3 regions of the Peribacillus sp. Aquil_B1 genome follow, and region 3 is predicted to be linked to each of the others. Evidence: riboswitches for the same ligand, from Rfam matches in the RefSeq annotation. Region 3 holds a riboswitch; each other region holds the start of a gene.
What was found. A riboswitch is a leader RNA that binds a small molecule or an ion and turns the genes downstream of it on or off. The one in region 3 is predicted to bind cyclic di-AMP.
Positions count from the first base shown of each region.

Region 1 (3,151 bases), on a different contig from region 3:
GATAGCAAAGGCCAAAGTCAAAGGACCCACCCGGCCTGCAAACATCGTAAAAATGATGAGCATCCGGCCAACCGGTGATAATTCCGGGGTCAAGCCCATTGAAAGTCCCACTGTGGCGAATGCTGAAGTGGCTTCAAACAAAATCATCAAGAAATCAGTTCCGCTTTCAGTGATGGTCAGCAGAATGGAGATGATTGAAACCATGGATACGCCAATGAATGTAACGGATAATGCTTTAAAGATCGTTTCACTCACAATGCGGTGCCGGAATAATACCACATCACCCTTTCCTTTAATCTGTGACCAAACCGTTCCAACAAGCGTTGCTAATGTAGTCGTTTTAATCCCGCCGCCAGTCGATCCGGGTGAAGCCCCGACGAACATCAGAAAAATGATGAGCAGTAATGTTGGCTGAGTTAAATCAGGGATATTCAGCGTATTGGAGCCTGCCGTCCTTGGTGATACCGATTGAAATAATGATGACAGCGTTTTACCCATGAGAGATAAAGGCTGCAATGTCTTGGCATTGCCGAACTCGAATAAAAAGATTAAAATTGCACCGGCAATCGTAAGGGTCAAGCTAGTCGCCAGAACAATCTTCGTATGTACGGATAAACGATGGGTATTCCGATATTCGTATAGTTCATTCATCACGATAAAACCTATTCCGCCAAACGTGATGAGGAAGGCGACGGTAAGGGTTACGAATGGATCAGATACATAAGGAGTCAAACTCCTGAATTCCCCCATTAAATCAAAGCCGGCATTATTGAAATTCGATATGGAATGAAATACCCCGTAATAGATTGCTTTGCCGATTGGCATGTCAAAAGAAAAGCGAATCGATAAAATAAGGGCGCCAATGCCCTCAATGATGGCTGTGAAAATTAAAAGCCGCTTCACTAATCTGACTACACCTGCCATGGATAGGTTATTTAAGGATTCCTGCAAGAGTAACCTGCCTTTTAAAGAAATCTTTTTGCCTAAAAGGAAAAAGAAAAACGTCGCAAATGACATGAACCCTAAGCCGCCTATCTGAATCAGTGTTAAGATGACCAACTCACCAAAAGTGGTGAAGGTCGATCCCGTATCCACTACGACCAGCCCTGTTACACAAGTAGCGGAGGTTGCGGTGAATAAAGCATCAAGAAAAGAAAGACCATTCCCACTTTCAGTAGAAATCGGCAGGGTCAATATATAGGACCCGATAAGTATCAGGATGGCAAACCCGAGTACAAGGATTTTTGGCGGATCCAACAAATTTTTTGCTTTTATCAAATTGATCATCCCTACCTATAAAAAAATTGTGTAAAACTGTATGATATTTTAATCATCAATCTGATATCAGAATCTTTTTAAAGGCATAATAAAAAGACCAGCGAAAACAACGAACAGTTATTTTGCCACAAAAAGCGTGCAAAAAAACTCCCGAAATAGGCGGTCTTATGACCTCCTTCGCTTTAGCCGACGAAGTTAGCTGACGGGTAGGATGGCGAAAGAGCTGATCTCATCCCTTCTGCAAGGCAGAATTAACCCCAATTGATTGGGTCCTCCGTACTCAATTCCCTTGAGTTTAGGCCGAAATGCATTAAATTGATAAACGTATTCTACTCCCATCATTTAGCAGTTGTAAACCCCTAAATCGCAAAAAAATATTTCTTTAACAAGACTGAAAATTTACGATTCATTTACATTTTAAAAACGTATTGACAAATATTAGTTAGCACATTATGATAGGTTCGATTAATCCGATTATGATAAATGGCATCGATGTACTTTATTCAATACTTTTAAGCAAAACACGCTATTTGCCAATCAAAATTTGTAATAGATATATTATGTTTCTTTTGTAAATGATAAAGAAAAAAGCATTGCATTCGTATTTAAAAATTCAATACATTTTATTAAAAAGGCGGGCAATTATGGAGAAGACGTTCAATAGATATGTTATTAATGCTACAGGCAAGGGTGGCCAGACATATTTAACACAATGCCAGGATAAAGATGCACTAAGGAAATGGATAGCCGATCATGAGGATCAAATCATCATGGATGAGTTAAGGATAACGGATAAGAAAAAGAATCCGTTTTTAAAATTGTTTTCCCTAAGGTAAATCAACCAAATCCCCAACATCATTAGCGGTATTCAATTATAAAATCCCTGTGTTCTATCCGGGAACGCTGAGCGAAAAATCCATATGTTGTTTTGCTTTTAAACTCATTTATTTTAAATGAGTTTTTTTGCGTTATTTACATTACAAAACCATTAATGTTAAAATTTAGAAATAAATAATGTGGACGTAAAGAGGAGAAAAGTAAATGAAATGACCACTTTCCAAAAGAGCCTCGAGCAGCTGAGGGTAGTTGGGGATGTATGGTGACGCATAGAGGTGGCGCCGCAAATTGACCTCGTCCCGAGACCATTGCGTGGGGACGGTTTTTTTATTGTTCGGTCAAAGGGGGAGAAGCGATGACATTAAGAAATACATTAGTATCCTGGAAATACCCATCCATTCTATTGTGCGGAATTGGTATCTCCAACTTCGGTTCTTGGGTTTATTTCATTGCACTTAATTTAATCGTTCTGGATATGACTGATTCAGCCTTGGCGGTAGCTGGACTTTATATCGTAAAACCGATGGCTGCCCTATTTACGAATGTGTGGGCAGGCAGCGTGATCGATCGGATAAATAAGCGGAATCTTATGGTGGCACTTGACCTATTTCGCACGGTATTCATAGCTTTGCTGCCATTGACTTCTTCTATTTGGGTCATCTATTCCGTTGTCTTCGTGATCAATATGGCAGGGGCCATGTTCGTAACAACATCAAGGTCGTATATTACAAAATTAATTCCCGTTGAACAGAGGAAACGATTTAACTCATTACGAAGCTTAATGGATTCTGGAGCTTTTTTGATTGGGCCGGCGCTAGCGGGGATCCTTTTCTTGATTGGTACTCCCGTTTTGGCGATTTATATTAACGCGGCTGCCTTATTGTTATCCGGTATCATCACTCTATTCATGCCTAATCTTGAAAAGGATCATCCCCTTGAACAATCCAGTCACTACCTGTCTTGGACCATCATGAAAAAGGATTGGGGCATCGTCCTGGACTTCAGCCGGAAATCTTCCTATATCATGATCATTTAT
Region 1 covers NZ_JAKXEE010000004.1:306,171-309,321, forward strand. The annotation lists gene MPH60_RS22745 (TrkH family potassium uptake protein) at 1-1,278, opposite strand, end outside; cyclic di-AMP (ydaO/yuaA leader) riboswitch at 1,448-1,590, opposite strand; gene MPH60_RS22750 (hypothetical protein) at 1,923-2,114, shown strand; gene MPH60_RS22755 (MFS transporter) at 2,471-3,151, shown strand, end outside.
Region 1: it holds a riboswitch for cyclic di-AMP, as region 3 does, so the genes downstream of both, MPH60_RS22745 (TrkH family potassium uptake protein) here and MPH60_RS27160 (cation:dicarboxylate symporter family transporter) in region 3, are expected to answer to the same signal.

Region 2 (3,151 bases), on a different contig from region 3:
TGATCACCGTAACTTTATAATTGGATTCACTAGCCTTATGTTCAACTGTGTCCACAAATTTAGTTAGTGGTTGAATGATACTTCTGTAATAAGAATTCAGTGTAACGAGTCTGACATCTGGCTGCCATTTTTCCCACTTTTCTTCGAATTTCTTTTCGTCTTCTCTTTCAAAAGCGACATAAACGGCAATCACCTGATGTGCAGATAGAGATTTTGCATAATTTAAAGAGTTCTCAACCACATGGGTTATACCTGCCACAGGTACAATAATGATATTTCCTTCAATTGGTAAGATCGGCTCACATGTTGTAATCCTTAGTTGGTCACCAACTGCTTCATAATGCTTTTTAATTCGATGAAAAATTAAAATGATGATAGGTAAAAAAATCAATACAGGCCAAACCTGAGTAAATTTGGTTAAAAAGAATATCATCGTGACGATAAAGCTAATTATGGCACCAATTGAATTAATGGTTAATTTCATCATCCAGCCTTTTGGCTTTTCGCGGAGCCATTTAACAATCATGCCAGTCTGGGACAACGTAAATGGAATGAATACCCCTACCGCATAAAGCGGAATAAGATTTTCTGTATGTCCTTCAAATGCGACTATCAAGATGATGGATGCGAGTCCCAGTATGATGATTCCATTGGAATACCCTAATCGGTCCCCTCTGATCGTAAACGCCCTTGGTATGAATTTATCCTTCGCCAGATTTACCGCAAGCAGAGGGAAGGCCGAATAGCCAGTATTGGCCGCAAGTATCAAGATCAATGCAGTCGTACCTTGAATGAAGAAATACATGAAATTCCGTCCAAAGATCTCTTCAGCGATCTGGGAGACGACCGTCACCTCTGCGCTTGGAACGATGCTTAAATAATAGGCTAAGAATACGATTCCCGAAAATAATACAGCTAGCAATGAACCCATCGCTATTAAAGTTTTCGCCGCATTATTCGGGGCTGGATCTTTAAAGTTCGGGATTGCATTGGAAATTGCTTCTACTCCTGTCAATGCGGAGCTTCCTGATGCAAATGCTCTTAGCAGGATGAATAAACTGATGCCCGCTACCGGAGTCCCTAGTGACGTGTGTAATTCCGGTGAAACTCCCCCCGTCAAAATCTTGAAAATTCCAACACCAATCAAGATGAACAATGCTAAAACGAATAGGTACACCGGATAGGCCAAGACAGAGGCCGACTCCGTAACCCCCCGCAGGTTCAGGATTGTAAGTAGAATGACGAAAATGATGGCTATGATGACATTATATGAGTGCAGGCCGGGAAAAGCGGACGTGATGGCATCCGTACCTGCCGAAACACTTACAGCCACTGTTAATATATAATCCACCAATAAGGATCCTCCGGCTATCAACCCTGGATTGACTCCTAAATTGTTTTTTGAAACCACATAAGCCCCCCCGCCATGCGGATAAGCGAAAATGATTTGCCTATAGGACAAAATCAATGCCGCTAACAGGATCAATACCCCGATCGCGATAGGGATGGAATACCAGAATGCTGCAGCACCGATTGTGATCAGAACGATCAATATTTGCTCAGGTCCATAAGCAACCGAAGACAAAGCATCAGAAGATAATATCGCCAAAGCCTTTGTTTTGTTAAGCTTTTGTTCACCAAGCGCATTTGACTTTAAAGGTCTTCCAATCAAGAACCTTTTTATAGAAGATAACACTAAGTAGTCACCACCATAGTTAATTTATAAGTTTATGTTACCCAGCTGTAGCAAAAAAACGAGACGAAACACAAAAATGCCTACAAGTCATAGCTAAATAGACCTGTAGACATCAATTTTTTTGTCTAACAAGCTCCACCTTCCTTCTCATATAACGCTTACGAGGTTAGCTGTCGGATTCGGGCCTTAGAGTAGCCCTACCTTTTAAAGGATTCACCCCTTGGATTGTAGACAATCCCAATAACGGGTCCCCCGCACCATAAGGTTTAAGCGATTTAGAAATATGAAACTGTTGATTATCATACTCCCGTGTAATGGAAAAGTAAATGAAAATTTTGCTCAAAAACTGAAAAATTCTTTGTTCGTGAGGTTTTGTTTTGACGTATATAACATAAGTCCTGCAATGACATGATTCGAAGGTCGGAAAGGAGGTAAGTAAACGTCTAATACAGAAATAATCCAGGAGTCGATGAACAAAGGGTGGTCTGAAAAGGAAAAAAATCAGCCTCATGGAGAAGGCGTTGAAAGAAATTAACCAGTTCTGCCCCAGCTCGGATCGCATCTGTCCGATAGGGGCACTATTCCACTGATTCACCTAATTAGTTCCTTCCTTCTTGAATTGGTCTCAAATTGCCTTTTTTAAAGACAAAATATTTCTGGCCAATATAGTTAAGCACGGTATAAAAGATTGTTCCTATGAGAACAGCCAAATTTTGTTGTATGGATAAATGAACGGATCCTTCCAGAGATTCTGCAATAGCTTGGCCTATAGAATAAGCTGCGGAATAACAAATCAGGATGACGCAAAAGAAACGGGCAACTCCTCGCCGCCATTCTATATCGCTTTTAAAGGTAAAAGTCCTATTCAAAAGAAAACTCGTTATAGCTCCCGTACCATTGCCGAAAAAGGTGGAGACCCAGTATGATAATTCAAGGACATTCATAAGAAAAAGCATGATGGAAAGTCCAACCGCTGTATTGACTATTCCAACCAATAAAAAACGGATGAAGGAGTTAGTGTGTTTTAGATAGTTTTTCAATACTGTTCCGTTCATTGTCCAGTTGCTCCCGTTTTTTCAAATCGAGCGGATTAAATAGATCAAGATCAACAATATATTTAGGCCGGCGTTTGGATTCATTATAGATTTTACCGATATATTCCCCAATCAAGCCGACAGCAATCAACTGCAGTCCGCCGATCAACCAAATGGAGGTGATTAATGAGGTCCAACCAGTTTCAGTCTGTCCATAAAACTTTAACCATAAAAAGTAAGACCCAAAAAGTAAGCTAATGAAAAAGGAAAGACATCCTAGCCATAAGACAAGCCGAATCGGTGTAACTGAAAAGGAAGTAATGCCATCAAGCGCAAAAGCAACCATCTTCTTAAATGGATATTTCGTTTCCCCGGCCAATCTTTCTTTTCGGTCATAATAAACAGAGTCCGTCTTAAACCC
Region 2 covers NZ_JAKXEE010000001.1:132,116-135,266, reverse strand. The annotation lists gene MPH60_RS00690 (APC family permease) at 1-1,696, opposite strand, end outside; cyclic di-AMP (ydaO/yuaA leader) riboswitch at 1,836-1,979, opposite strand; gene MPH60_RS00685 (GtrA family protein) at 2,296-2,751, opposite strand; gene MPH60_RS00680 (glycosyltransferase family 2 protein) at 2,711-3,151, opposite strand, start outside.
Region 2: it holds a riboswitch for cyclic di-AMP, as region 3 does, so the genes downstream of both, MPH60_RS00690 (APC family permease) here and MPH60_RS27160 (cation:dicarboxylate symporter family transporter) in region 3, are expected to answer to the same signal.

Region 3 (3,151 bases):
TGTTTCGACAAATATGGCAATTGAAGGGGATTTCTCTGAAGAGGAAATGAAAAAGGCCGAAGTGGGCATGACTATAAAAGCAAGTTCCTCTGGTTCAAAAAAGGCATTGAAAGGGACGATAGGCCGCATCCATTCCTATCCCGCTGAAGAGCCGTCATTAAAAAAAGATAACAGATTTCCATTTCAGGCACTAATCGAATCGGAAGGTGAAGAAACGGAAGCTTTGTTGGTGGGATCCAAAGTGGATCTTACTGTAATAACCAATGAGAAAGCCGGTGTACCCTCCATTCCTATTGAGGCGGTACAATACCATAAACAGCCTTATATTTACAAATTGACTAAAAAAGGCTATGTGGATAAACATTACATTACAAAAGGGCTTAAGGCTGAAGGGATGCAAGAAATCATAAAGGGACCGTCGGTGGGGGACGTCATCCTAATGGAGCCGAATGTGGCGAAGAACCATTCTTATTTCATTACCCCAATTCAATTTGAAAAAGTGAAAGCAGCAACTTATAAAAAATTCACCTCTCGGGAAAAAGTAAGATATCTGTTGCTTGGCATGTTGGAAAAATAACCGCTTCTTTCATCAAGAGAGGTGATGTCCAAAAAGTTGTTAATTATATATCAATATAACTTATGTGATTGAAAATAGGGAAGAGTAATTATAGATACAATAGCTATTAATACAGAATATTCAGACATATTTAAGGACTTTTTCTAGAACGAATGAGAATAAATATTTACAGATTATCATTTTTAGTATAATATTTTATTATAAGTTAACTCGCTTAATCTTATTCCAAGAACGGGGGACCCATTTTTGTGGATTTTATCCGCTAGGGGTGAATTCAGAAATGAAAGGGCTTTTTGTGTTTCCAATCCTAACCCGACAGCTAACCTCGTCAGCGTCTTCAAGGGAACATGTGTGAATATTCACGCCTATAAGAAATCGACACATGAAGTGTCTTTTTTTTCGGCGTAAAGACAGAGTTTTTCCAAAAAAGAAAAATTACTTTCTTTTATTAGTATCTTGTTTCCCTTACCGAGACAAAAATGTTTTTGCATCAAAGACTTTATGGAAGGTGAGGAAAGTAAATGAAGAAATTCAAATTAAGTTTAGCTAGCCAAATTTTCATTGGTTTAATTTTAGGGATTATCGTTGGTGCCATTTTTTATGGTAGTGAGTCGGCCCAAAACTTTTTACAGCCATTCGGAGACATTTTCCTACGAATGATTAAAATGATTGTAGTGCCGATCATCGTTTCCAGCCTTATCGTTGCTGTTGCTGGTGTAGGTGATTTGAAAGCGGTAGGTAAACTAGGTGCTAAATCAATATCATACTTTGTTGTGGTAACTATGGTAGCGATTGCTGTTGGTTTAATTTCAGCGAATATCATCCAGCCTGGTGCTGGTGTGAATATGGACAAGCTAGAACAAACTGATATTTCTACCTATGTTGATACAGCCGAAACTAAGCAGCATGAATCGTTCGTAGATACAATCGTTCACATTGTGCCATCCAATCCAGTTAAAGCCATGGTAGAAGGCGATATGCTAGCGATCATTTTCTTCTCCGTGTTGTTTGGACTTAGTATTGCGGCCATCGGTGAAAAGGGTAAACCAGTATTCCGTTTCTTCCAAGGTGTAGCTGAAGGAATGTTCTACCTAACTAACATGGTCATGAAATTCGCTCCTATCGGTGTATTTGCACTAATCGGTGTGACTATTTCCAAATTCGGTTTGGAATCTTTAATTCCGTTAGGAAAGTTAGCGCTTTCTGTTTACGGAACAATGATTTTCTTTGTAATAGTCATTCTTGGTCTTATTGCGAAATTTGTCGGATTCAATATCTTTACTTTGATTAAACTTCTAAAAGAAGAATTGATTCTTGCTTTCTCTACTGCAAGTTCAGAAGCGGTTCTTCCGAAAATCATGGAAAAAATGGAGAAAGCGGGATGTCCGAAACATATTGCTACATTTGTTATCCCGACTGGATACTCCTTTAACCTTGATGGTTCTACATTATACCAAGCGTTAGCGGCTATCTTCATCGCTCAAATGTACGGAATCGATTTAAGTGCGTATGAACAAATTACGCTAATGCTAGTGTTAATGATCACATCCAAAGGGATTGCGGGTGTACCGGGTGTATCTTTCGTAGTTCTTTTAGCGACATTGGGAACTGTCGGTATTCCTATTGAAGGTCTAGCATTTATTGCAGGTATCGACCGTATTCTTGATATGGGACGTACAGTAGTAAACGTTATCGGTAATTCACTTGCGGCAATCGTTATCTCTAAATGGGAAGGTCAATTCAACCCTCCTTCCAAAAAAGAACTAGAACAAGTTTCTTAATACAAAAAATCCAGAGTGAAATGTCACTCTGGATTTTTTTTTGAATGAAACAGCTCTTCCTTATTTTTTGACGATCCAAAAGCGGCAATCGGAAGAGAAAGCGTTGACATCATCGTTTTCATGGAATAATTCACTTCGATAAAAGCTTTCGATGACTGTAAACCTTGCTTCCTCCAGGCACTCAAGTACTTCAAGTTTAGTTGGGATATGGAGGAAAGTAACTTCTTGAAGCGTCTTTCCGGATGTGATAATATCCCCAAATTCATAAAGCCTCTCATCTTGTTTACCAACACACCAAATCATTTCCTCTTGCTCCCAGAAGTTCAGGTGATTTTCGTTTTTATCACGGTCATGTGTTGTGAAATGAAGAGTCCTTCAGGTTTTAAAATACGGTTGATTTCTTTTAAAGCCAATGTGCGGTTTTTTCGCTGGGGATTTGAATTAACCCATTAAAAGCGAAAATTGCTTTATTGAATGATGAGTCGTTGAAAGGGAGGTTTGTTGCATCCCCAAGGATAAAGGGTATGTCCAGGTATATTCATGCGCTATTTTTTCGGCTTCATAGCATGGCTGGTGTTAGGTCGTTTCCCGTTAGATTTTGAAATCCCTTCTTATAGAGAGCGAAGGTGGTTCTTGCTGTACCGCATCCGATATCAAGGATTGCATCTTCCTGATTTAAATATTTTTCGAATGCATATTTCTCTGATTGCCACAGACCTAAACTTTTAGTTGCATCTGCATAAACGGAAGCGGCTCCATGAAAAACCTTTTTCAATTTTATCCATGATTTATC
Region 3 covers NZ_JAKXEE010000011.1:8,117-11,267, forward strand. The annotation lists gene MPH60_RS27155 (efflux RND transporter periplasmic adaptor subunit) at 1-577, shown strand, start outside; cyclic di-AMP (ydaO/yuaA leader) riboswitch at 779-926, shown strand; gene MPH60_RS27160 (cation:dicarboxylate symporter family transporter) at 1,099-2,358, shown strand; gene MPH60_RS27165 (hypothetical protein) at 2,419-2,661, opposite strand; gene MPH60_RS27170 (class I SAM-dependent methyltransferase) at 2,918-3,151, opposite strand, start outside.